DNA from 2 places in the Desulfovibrio sp. ZJ746 genome. Region 2 is predicted to be linked to the other one. Evidence: predicted binding sites of a transcription regulator. Region 2 holds the regulator's gene; the other holds the start of a gene.

Region 1 (5,130 bases), on a different contig from region 2:
TTGGCCGTTTCGTCCGGCCGCTTCCAGTAGCCCTTCATCACCTGCGGGCCCCGCACCACCATCTCGCCGAGCTTGCCGGGGGGCAGCGAAAGGCCGCCGGCCTCCATGTCCACAATGCGCGCGTCCGTACCCGGGATGGGCATGCCGATGGAATTGGCGCGCTGCCCCTCCTTTCCGAGCGGGTTGCAGTGGGTGATGGGCGAGGCCTCGGTGAGCCCGTAGCCCTCGAGGATGGACGCGCCCGTCACCTCCTGGAAGCGCAGGAACACATCACGCGGCAGCGGCGCCGAGCCGGAAACGCAGATGCGGATGCTGTGCAGGTTGTAGCGGGCGAGATCCTTCTGCTGGAGCAGGGACATGTAGATGGAGGGCGCGCCGGGAAAGACCGAGGGCCGGTATTTCGCGATGAGCTTGAGCACGTCCTGCGGCACATAGCGCGGCAGCGGCAGCACCGTGGCCGCGATATAGACCGGGATGATGAGTGCGATGGTGAGCCCGTAAACATGAAAGAAAGGCAGGAGCGAGATGAAGGTCTGGTGCTCCCTCGCCTTGATATTGATGATGTCCAGCACCTGCCGGCAATTGGTGCCGATATTGGCGTGCGTGAGCTCCACGCCCTTGGAGATGCCCGTGGTGCCCCCTGTGTACTGGAGCAGCACAAGATCGTCCTTGGGCGAGGCCACGGGCTCGGAATGGCGCTCGGCCCCCCGCGTGAACGATCTCCAGAAATGCACCGCGCTGTCGTTGCGGGGCACGTCGGGCCGGTTGCGGCGCTCTTTCAGGCGGTAGAGCAGGTCCAGCGGGAAGGAGAGCGCGTCCGCGATGCCGGTGACGATGAAGTTGCGGATGGGCAGGCGCCCGCGCAGGGCGGCCACGCGCGGCCAGAGCAGGTCCAGCAGGATCATGTGGCTGGCGCCGGCGTCCGTGAGGTTCTGGACGAGCTCCTTCTCCATGTAGAGCGGATTGGTCATCACGGCCACGGCCCCGGCCTTGAGCGCGCCCCAGAATGCGATGATGGTCTGCGGCAGGTTGGGCAGCATGATGGCCACGCGCTCGCCCGGGCGCACGCCCATGCGCCTGAGGGCGCCGGCGAAGCGCTCGGCCTTTTCCCGCAGCGCCCGGTAGGTGATGCGCGTGTTCTGGAAGATGACGGCGAGCCTCTTGGGATAGGCCTCGGCCGCGTCGTCGAGCATGGCGTAGAGGGGCCTGTCCCAGGGCTTGACCTCGTGGGGCACGAAATCCTCATAATGGGCGAGCCACGGCCGCAAAACATCGGTGTCCATGCTTCAATCCTTCGCGGGGCGCAGGCCGCTCACGAGGGCCCAGGCCTTGATGCCTTCCACGCGGCCGGTGAAGCCCAGCCCCTCCTCGGTGGTGGCCTTGAGATTGACCTCATGCCGTGCGAGCCCCAGCAGGGAGGCCACAGTATTGCGGATCTCCTCGCGCCACGGCGCCAGGCGCGGCTTTTGCGCCACCACGGTGAGGTCCACATGGCAGAGGCGTATGCCGGCGCCCGCGGCGAGCTCCAGCACGCGGTCGAGCAGGAGGGCCGAGGAAATGCCGTCAAGGGCCGGGTCGCTGTCCGGGAAATGCTGGCCGATGTCACCGAGGGAAGCGCAGCCGAGGATGGCGTCCATGAGCGCATGCAGGAGCACGTCGCCGTCCGAATGGGCGAACACGCCGGGCGCCCCGGGTATCTCCACGCCGCCCAGCCTGAGCGGCCGCCCGCCGCCGTAGCGGTGCACATCGTAGCCCAGGCCGTTGCAGGGGAGGGACGCGGGCGCATCCCCGCGCAACAGGGCCAGGTCTTCGGGGTTGGTGATTTTCACGTTTTCCGCCTCTCCGGGGATGATGCGCACGGGCACGCCCAGGGCTTCCATGAGGGCCGCGTCATCGGTGGCCGGCGCGTCGGCCCGGGCGCGCTCGTGCGCCTCGCGCAGGAGGGCGGCGTCAAAGCCCTGCGGCGTCTGCACGGCGCGCAGGAGGGCGCGCGGCGGCGTGCCAACGGCCAGTTCCGGCTCGTCGGCATCCACCACTTTGATGGTGTCGGTGACGGGGAGGCCGGGGATGACGGCCGGGGCGCCCCCGGCAAGCGCGGCGCAGATGCGGCGCACGAGGGCCGCGCTCACGAAGGGCCGCGCGGCATCGTGGACGAGCACCTGACGCACATGACGCGGCACCGCGGCGAGCCCGAGGCGCACGGAATCCTGCCTTTGGGGGCCCCCGGCCACGGCGAGCCACGGGATGCCAAGGTCATCGGCGGCGCCGAGGGCGTCCAGGCGGCGCGCTTCGACCTCAAGAGCGGCCTCGGGAAAAACGAGCACGATGCCGCCCACGGCCCCGCTGTGGGCGAACACCTGCGCCGGGCGCCAGTAGAGGGGCACCCCCTCAAAGAGGAGGAACTGCTTGGGGCGCCCATCCAGCGCCGCCGCGAGGCGCCTGCCGCTGCCGGCCGCGAGCAGGACGGCCCAGGGAAGTTCCTCCCCGAAGTTACGGGGCGCCGGAGGGGAAGGCGCGATTGAAGCCATAAAACGCACGGGAGCCGGACGATAAGCCGGGTTCTGTCCCGCCCCGGGCGCAAGGCCTGGCGCGGTGACCGTCATTCCTCTAGGAGCGCGGTTGCCCGCGCCCTCAAGCAACCTACCCGGAAGGCATGGGCCGGGCCGGCCTCCTTCCCTACTTGGTCTTGCTCCGGACGGGGTATGCCGAGCATGCCGCGTCGCCGCGGCATCTGGTGGGCTCTTGCCCCACCGTTTCACCCTTACCACGCATGGCGTGGCGGTTTGCTTTCTGTGGCGCTGTCCGAGGGTCGCCCCTCCTGGGTGTTGCCCAGCGTCCTGCCCTGCGGAGCCCGGACTTTCCTCCCCGGGCCCTGGGCATGCGCCCGAGCCCGCAGCGACGGTCTGTCCGCCTCCCGTGCGCGGCCTTGTTGGAGGCGCGGCCGCTGCGCCTTGAATGCTATTCGGCCGGGGCCTCTTCCGGCGCCTCCGCTTCAGCCACCTCAACGGCGGCCTCGGCCGGTGCGGCTTCCTTGGGCTTGGCCTCCTCGAAATGCTCGCACCAGAAGATAAGGCGCTGGCAATTGGGGCAGCTCTGGATCTGCTGGCCGCGCTGGAGATCGATGAAGGCCTGCGGCGGCACGGCGATATTGCAGCCCGAGCACACGCCCTCGCGCACGGCCACGATGACCGGGTGCTCCAGGCGCTTGCGGATGAACTCGTAGCGCATGAAGACCGGGCGCGGGATGGCCTTGCCCACGGTCTCGCGCTTCTTGCTCAGCTTCTCGAGTTGTTCCCGGGCCTGCGCGAGGCGCGCGTCAAGGCCGGCGCGGGCGGCGTCGAGCTCGGCCTTCAGCGCGCCGTGCTCCTGGTCGCAGTCCGCGAGGGCGCCCTCCTGGATCTGCAATTCCTCGAGGAGGGTGAGTTTTTCCTCCTCGCGGGTGCGGTTGATCTTCTCCATGCTGTCCATTTCGCGCATCATGGCATGGTATTCGCGCGTATTTTCCACCTGCATGAGCTTGTTCTTGCTCTTCTTGATGCGGGCGGAATCGTCGTCGATCTCGAGGGAGAGACGCTTTTTCTGCTCCTGCAGGTGGGAGAGCTTGTCCAGGATGCGCGCCCGGCGCGCCTCCACGGCGGAAAAGCGCTTTTCGAGCTCTTCCAGTTGCCGGGGCGCGGCATCGAGCTCTTGGCGCACGGCAAAGATTTCGTCGTCCACCTTCTGGAGTTCGACAAGTTGTTGGATCTGGTCCAGATACACGGCATCGCTCATGGCGTTCCTCCTCGTCTCACAAAGCCGGGGCCGCGTCCCCCGCGGCGCAACGCGGGCGCAGGGGGGAGGCCGAGGCCACGAAGATGACCTCCAGCCCGGCAAACATGGCCGCGACCAAGAGGCCCATGCGGCGCATCATTTCTTCTTCAAGGCTGTGGTGGCCCACATCAAGGATGCCGATGCGGGCCTCCAGCGCGGTATGGTACTTGACGTCGCCGGTAATGAAAAGCCGGGCGCCGGCGTCCCGCGCCTCGCGCCAGAGCGACGAGCCCGAGCCCGTGCAATAGGCCACGCGCTCCACGCGCTCAGGCACCGGGCCGCACGCCGTGCCGCCCTGAAATTCCAGGAGGCGCGACAACTGGGCGTTGAACTCCTCGAAGGCCATGGGCTTCGGCAAATCGCCGGCAAGCCCGTAGCCGAAGGGCAGCCTGCCGGGCGCCGGCGCGGGGGCCACCGGCTCGAGGACGGCGCGATTGCGCAGGTCGAGCTCGTCAGCAAGCCACGCGGCCGGCCCCGCAGCGTTGACATCGAGGGTGGTGTGCGCGGCATAGAGCGGCACATCGGCCCCGAGGAGAAGGCGCAAGACCTCCCAATAGGCGTCCTGCCGGCGCGGCAAATCGGGCGAAAGCAAGAGCGGATGGTGGCTCAGGATGCAGTCCGCGCGGGCCGCAAGCGCGCGGCGCACGGAATCCGGCGTCGGGTCGAGGCAGACGGCGAGCCTCGCGACCCCGGTGCGCGCGGAGGCCACCTGCAGGCCCGATTTGTCCCACGAGGCGGCGAACTCCGGCCTGGCGATGCGCTCTATGCCCGCGATAAGTTCGGCAAGTTGCATGCTGCCCCCGAAAACGGCGCTCAGGCCTCTTGCGCCCGCAAATAGCGCACGGCGTTGGCGAAAAGCAGGGTCCCCGGCGGGTCGAGCTCGCCGCGCGTCCAGCCGGGATGGTTGGTGACGTGGTGGAAGGCTTCGGGATGCGGCATGAGCCCGAGCACATGGCCCGTGGGGTCGGTGAGGCCCGCGATGGCGAGCGGCGAGCCGTTGGGATTCCACGGATATTCCTGCGTGGGCCGGCCCTCGGGGTCGGCATATTGCAGGGCGATGAGGTTTTCGGCCTCAAGCCGCGCAAGGGTGGCCTCGTCGCGGCAGACGAGCTTGCCCTCGCCGTGGCGCACGGGCATGGCGAGCAGCGAAAGCCCGCGCGTGAACACGCAGGGGCTTTCCGGGTTGGGCAAAAGATGCACCCAGCGGTCTTCAAAACGCGCGGAATCATTGTGCCCGAGCGAGGCCTGCCGCTCGAAGCGCGCGCCGTCCAGCGCCGGCAAAACGCCGAGCTTGACGAGCAGCTGGAAGCCGTTGCAGAT
Region 2 (5,130 bases):
GACGGTATTTTTCTGGACGCCTTTCCTCCTTTTCGGCTCGTACCGTTCCTAATACCGTCTTTTTTGCGATTTGTCCCTGGTTTTCACCACACCCTGTTGGACAACCCATTGCCCAAAAAGCTAAGTCCCGCAAGGCTTTTTAGACCTTGCGGGACTTTTTTGGACTCTCTGGTGGTGCCGAAGGGGAGACTCGAACTCCCACTCCCGAACGGGAACTAGACCCTGAACCTAGCGTGTCTACCAATTCCACCACTTCGGCTCGGAATGGAGTTATAGAGGGTTTCGTCCAGCTTGGCAAGCATTTTCTCCACACAGGTCAACGCAGGTTCTGCGGCAGGGGCAATCTGCACTGGCTGGACGCGAATATGAGGCCCCGGATCAGCACGCTTCTCCCACGCGCTGGCGCCCTGCCGGTTGCGTTCTTTTTTTAAGTGTGGCACAGTTATTGAAACGCGGCACCAAAACCACGCGTGGCTGCGGCTTTGGCCACAGTTGCGCCACGTGCAACTCACGGCAACGACGGACATAACTCGCAATGGCCCTGGAACTGCGCCAACAAATGAAGCTTGCGCAGCAACTGGTGATGACACCCCAGTTGCAGCAGGCCATCAAGCTGCTCCAGCTTTCGCGCGTGGAGCTTCTCGAGACCGTCCAGCAGGAGATGCTGGAAAATCCTTTTCTTGAAGAATTTTCGGGTGATGACGCAAGCGACCAGGCGCCGGCGGAGCAGCGCGAGGGCATTGAGGAAGACGCCTATGACCGGGAGCTCGCCAAGGACGCCTCCTGGGAAGATTACATGGGCGAGTTCGCCAGCACGCCGCGCGATTCACAGTCCCGCGAATTCGAGTCCGCGGAGGAGATTTCGCCCCTCGAGGCCCGTTATGCCGCCAAGCCCACACTTGAGGGGCACCTGCTGTGGCAGTTGAGGCTTTCCCCACTCACGGACGATCAGAAGGCCATCGGCGAAGTCATCATCGGCAACCTGTCCTCCTCCGGCTATCTGGCGGCCACCGATGAGGAGATTGCGGAGCTCGCGCACTGCGACCCGGCTGCCGTGCGCCCGGTGGTTGAGCGCATCCAGCAGTTCGACCCCGTGGGCGTGGCCGCGCGGGACGCCAGCGAGTGCCTGCTCATCCAGCTGAAAAATCTCGGCTATGACCGCGACCCCATCCTCCGCGAGCTCGTGGAATCGCACCTGGAAGACCTGGAGGCCAAGCGCTACAAGCCGCTCTTGAAGAAATTTCACCTCGACATGGAGGAACTGCGCGAATACCTGGACATCATCCAGAGCCTCGACCCACTCCCCGGCGCCGGTTTCGGCGGGGGCGAGCCCACCTATGTGAGCCCGGATGTGTTCGTCTACAAGATGGGTGACGACTTCGTCATCCTGCTCAACGAGGACGGGCTGCCGCAGCTCCAGCTCTCATCGCTCGCGCAGATGGACATGGAGGGCGCCTCGGAAAAGGAAAAGGAATATTGCGCCGAAAAAGTCCGCTCCGCGTCCTGGCTCATCAAGAGCCTCTACCAGCGGCAGCGCACCCTGTACAAGGTCATGGAGAGCATCGTCCGCCACCAGCGGCCTTTCTTTGAAGACGGCGTCACCAAGCTCGCGCCGCTCATCCTCAAGGACATCGCCGACGACATCGGCATGCACGAATCCACGGTGAGCCGCATCACCACCAACAAGTACGTGGCCACGCCGCACGGCATCTTCGAGTTAAAGTTTTTCTTTAATAGTGGCCTCGCGCTGGACAACGGCACCCAGGTGGGCTCCGAGAGCGTCAAGGCGCTTATCAAGAAGTTCATCGCTGAAGAGGATCCCAAGAATCCCCTCAGCGACGAGCGCATCGGCGAAATGCTCAAGGAACGCCTGAAGGTGAATATCGCCCGCCGCACAGTGGCCAAGTACCGCACCGCGCTGGACATCCCCTCGTCCTCGCGGCGCAAGGAGCATTTCTGAAAATCGGGCGTTGCGTCCGGGCCTGCCATCAGGAGCACCCCAAGGAGGAACCATGAATATCACTTTCGCCTTCAAGAATTTCGAGGCGTCCGATCACCTCAAGAAATATGCGCGCCGCCGCATGGAAAAACTTGGCCGCTTTTTCGGCAAGGCTGCCGGGCTGGAGGTAAATGTCATCCTCACGGTGGACAAGTTCCGGCACCGTTGCGAAGTGAACGTCAGCGGCGAGGGTCTGCATATCAACGCCACGGAGCAGGCGCCGGACATGTATGCCGCCATCGACCTCGTGACGGACAAGGTCGAATCGCAGATCAAGCGCAAGGTCTCGCGCGTCAAGGAGCAGCGCCGCAAGGCCCGCAACGCCGAGATCGACGTGTTCACCTACAACCTCGACAGCGAGGCCACGGACGTGGCCGAGGCGGCGGACGACGCGGCCGTGGTCGGCACCGACCGCTTCGCGCCCAAGCCGCTGCATCTGGACGAGGCCCTCATGCAGCTCGACTCCATCGGCAGCGAGTTTTTGGTGTTCCTCAATGCGGAAAACGGGCGGGTCAACGTCATCTACCGCCGCCGGACGAGCGGTTACGCGCTGATCGACCCCATCCTCTAGCCATGGTGCCCGCCGGCCCGCAGTTCGCCCGCGGGCCGGCATAACGGGGAGGACTGCCATGCCCCGTTCCGTTCCTGAAGACGCGGCCAAGGCCACGGCCTCGGCGCCCGCACCGGGCCCCTCCGTACCCTGCGGGGAGAGCCCCCGGGTCAGCATCGTGACGGGCCTTTCCGGCGCCGGTAAAAGCACCGCCCTGCGCGTTTTTGAAGACCTGCGGTACCTTGCCGTGGACGGCCTCCCTGCCAGCCTGGCTCCGGAAATGGCGGCCATGATGCAACGCGACTCCATGCGGCATTTCAAGGGGATCGCCCTCGGCATGGACATCCGCCAGGGCAATTTTCCCGAAGAACTCCATGCCGCGCTTAGCGAGCTCGCGCGCATGGGCATCCGCCCGCAGTTGCTTTTTCTCGAGGCGGACGACAAGACGCTCATGCGCCGCTATGCAGCCACGCGCCGGCCGCATCCGCTGGAACGCGAGGGCATGGGGCTCGAGGCGGCGCTCCGTGCGGAACGCGAGCGCCTGGAGCCTCTGCGCGGCATGGCGGACCTCGTTCTCGACACCTCGCGCTTTTCCATCCACGACCTCAGGCGCGCCATCCAGAAGCGCTGGAGCAGCGAGTCCGGCTCGGGGCGCTCCCTGCGCGTCAACATCATGTCTTTCGGCTTCAAGTACGGCATCCCGCATGAAGCGGACATGGTCTTCGACCTCCGCTTCCTGCCCAATCCCTATTTTGTGGAAGACCTGCGCCCCCTGAGCGGCAAGGACAAGCCGGTGGCCGACTATGTTTTCTCCTCGCCGGAGGCAAGGGAGTACGGGGCCAAGCTGCTGGACCTGCTGCTCTTTCTCCTGCCGCTCATGGAGGGCGAGGGGCGCTACCGGGTGACCATCGCGCTTGGTTGCACCGGCGGCCGGCACCGTTCCGTCGCCATGGCGGAACACCTGGCGCAGGGTGTGCGCCAGGCGGGCTATCCCGTTTCGCTTGAGCACCGACATCTTGAACTCGGCTGAGAGCAAAAGGCCGACGCCATTCGAGGCTTGATATGCCAGAGCAAGACTCCTCCCCGCAGGTGGGGATCATCATCGTTTCACACGGGGATTACGGTTCGGCGATTTTGCGCACGGCGGAGTTCATCCTCGGGCCCGTCAGCGATTGCAGTTCCATCAGTGTTGATGCGGCACATGAAGTTTCCGAGACCGTACGCCGCCTTGAGGACGCCGCGCAAAGGCTGGACAAGGGCGCCGGGGTCATCATCCTCACCGACATGTTCGGCGGCACGCCCGCCAATCTCGCGCTCTCGCTGCTCGGCAACCACAGGGTTGAGGTGGTGACGGGCGTCAACATGCCCATGTTGCTCAAGGTCTGCACCTCGCGCGACACGCCACTGGAAGAGCTGGCCCGGCAGGCGGGCGACGCGGGCATGCGGGGCATCGTGGTGGCGGGCGACATGCTGCGCAACAAGAACCGGGAAAAGCCAGAAAGCCCGGGCGCAGCCGAGGAGAAGGCCTGACCGGCAAAAAAGTTCAAGCACAACTTGAAGCCCGTGTGACGGCTGGTGAAGAAGCCGCCCGGTCATGGCGCCCCGTCAGGGGCGCGTCGGCGCCCTGCGGGGCCGCCGCCCTCTTTCAGCCCCAGCGGGCCACAGTGTTTCGCACTTTTTCCACATCCAGCACGCCATGGGCAAAGCCCTTGCACACCAGCTCCGGCGGCAGGAATTCGTCATATTTGTCAAACAGCGGCAACTCGTTGGGATAGACGAGTTCCATGGGCTCGATGTCCTTGGCGAGTTCCGCCTTCAGGATTTCAAAAAAGCCATTCTCATCGGCATCCATGTTGAACTGCATATAAAAGGGGCGGGCGGTGTCCAGGTTCCTGAGGCCCAGGCTCTCGGCGCACTTGAGGCGCAGGATGCGCTCCAGCGTGATGAAGGGATAGGTGCCGAGCCATGGTGTGAGGCACCACATGTTGCCCCCGAGATTCACGAGGGGGTTCACGTCCATGCCGCCGTTGCGGGCGGCTATGCGCGCGGTTTCGAGCCTTTTCACCGCGTTTTTCATCAAATAGGGATAGCTGCCGTCCTCCTGAAGCACCCCGCGCATGCGCTGCACGATGCGGGTATGCAGGTCGCCGGCGCAGAGGCCGAAATACGCGGGGATCTTGCCCTTCACCTGCTCGCAATACACGAGGTGCCGCTTGTGGTCCACATCGAGCACCGTCCACACATGGCCGGCGATGGCGATCTTTTCGCCGATGGGCGGCGGCGAGACGATGGTGCCCAGCTCCTGCGTTTCGCAGCGCACGGTGTATTCCTCATTTTCCTTGAATACCCCGTAAAACTTGTAGGAATTGATGATCTTCTCGCCGTTGAGGCCGATGATGAGGCCGCCCTGCTCGGTTTTTTGCAGGTGCTCATGCTTCAGCAGGTGCTTGAGCAGCACTTTGTAGTCGTCCTGGCTCACGCGGTGAAAATAGCTCAGCGAAAGCACCTTTTCCGCCAGGTTCTTGGGCGCCATTTCGCCGGTGGAGGCCAAGGTCGCCATGGTCTGGTGGTAGAGCAGGCT

The links. The regulator sigma-54, encoded in region 2, starts transcription at its own class of promoters, with help from an activator protein. The targets are predictions, from matches to a motif close to CTGGCACGGNNNNTGCTT.
Region 1: ispD (2-C-methyl-D-erythritol 4-phosphate cytidylyltransferase) is a predicted target of sigma-54. The motif match lies at 2,650-2,667, and genes of this name have one in related genera.

What each region holds. Positions count from the first base shown of each region.
Region 1 covers NZ_JAAKEK010000005.1:131,846-136,975, forward strand. The annotation lists gene G7Y54_RS09075 (long-chain fatty acid--CoA ligase) at 1-1,283, opposite strand, end outside; gene ispD (2-C-methyl-D-erythritol 4-phosphate cytidylyltransferase) at 1,287-2,528, opposite strand; RNA gene rnpB (RNase P RNA component class A) at 2,535-2,915, opposite strand; gene G7Y54_RS09090 (C4-type zinc ribbon domain-containing protein) at 2,959-3,771, opposite strand; gene G7Y54_RS09095 (Nif3-like dinuclear metal center hexameric protein) at 3,788-4,603, opposite strand; gene G7Y54_RS09100 (phosphoribosylformylglycinamidine synthase subunit PurQ) at 4,624-5,130, opposite strand, start outside.
Region 2 covers NZ_JAAKEK010000001.1:574,498-579,627, reverse strand. The annotation lists tRNA gene G7Y54_RS02620 (tRNA-Leu) at 173-259, opposite strand; gene rpoN (RNA polymerase factor sigma-54) at 536-1,960, shown strand; gene raiA (ribosome-associated translation inhibitor RaiA) at 2,013-2,570, shown strand; gene rapZ (RNase adapter RapZ) at 2,629-3,579, shown strand; gene G7Y54_RS02600 (PTS sugar transporter subunit IIA) at 3,612-4,079, shown strand; gene G7Y54_RS02595 (DEAD/DEAH box helicase) at 4,195-5,130, opposite strand, start outside.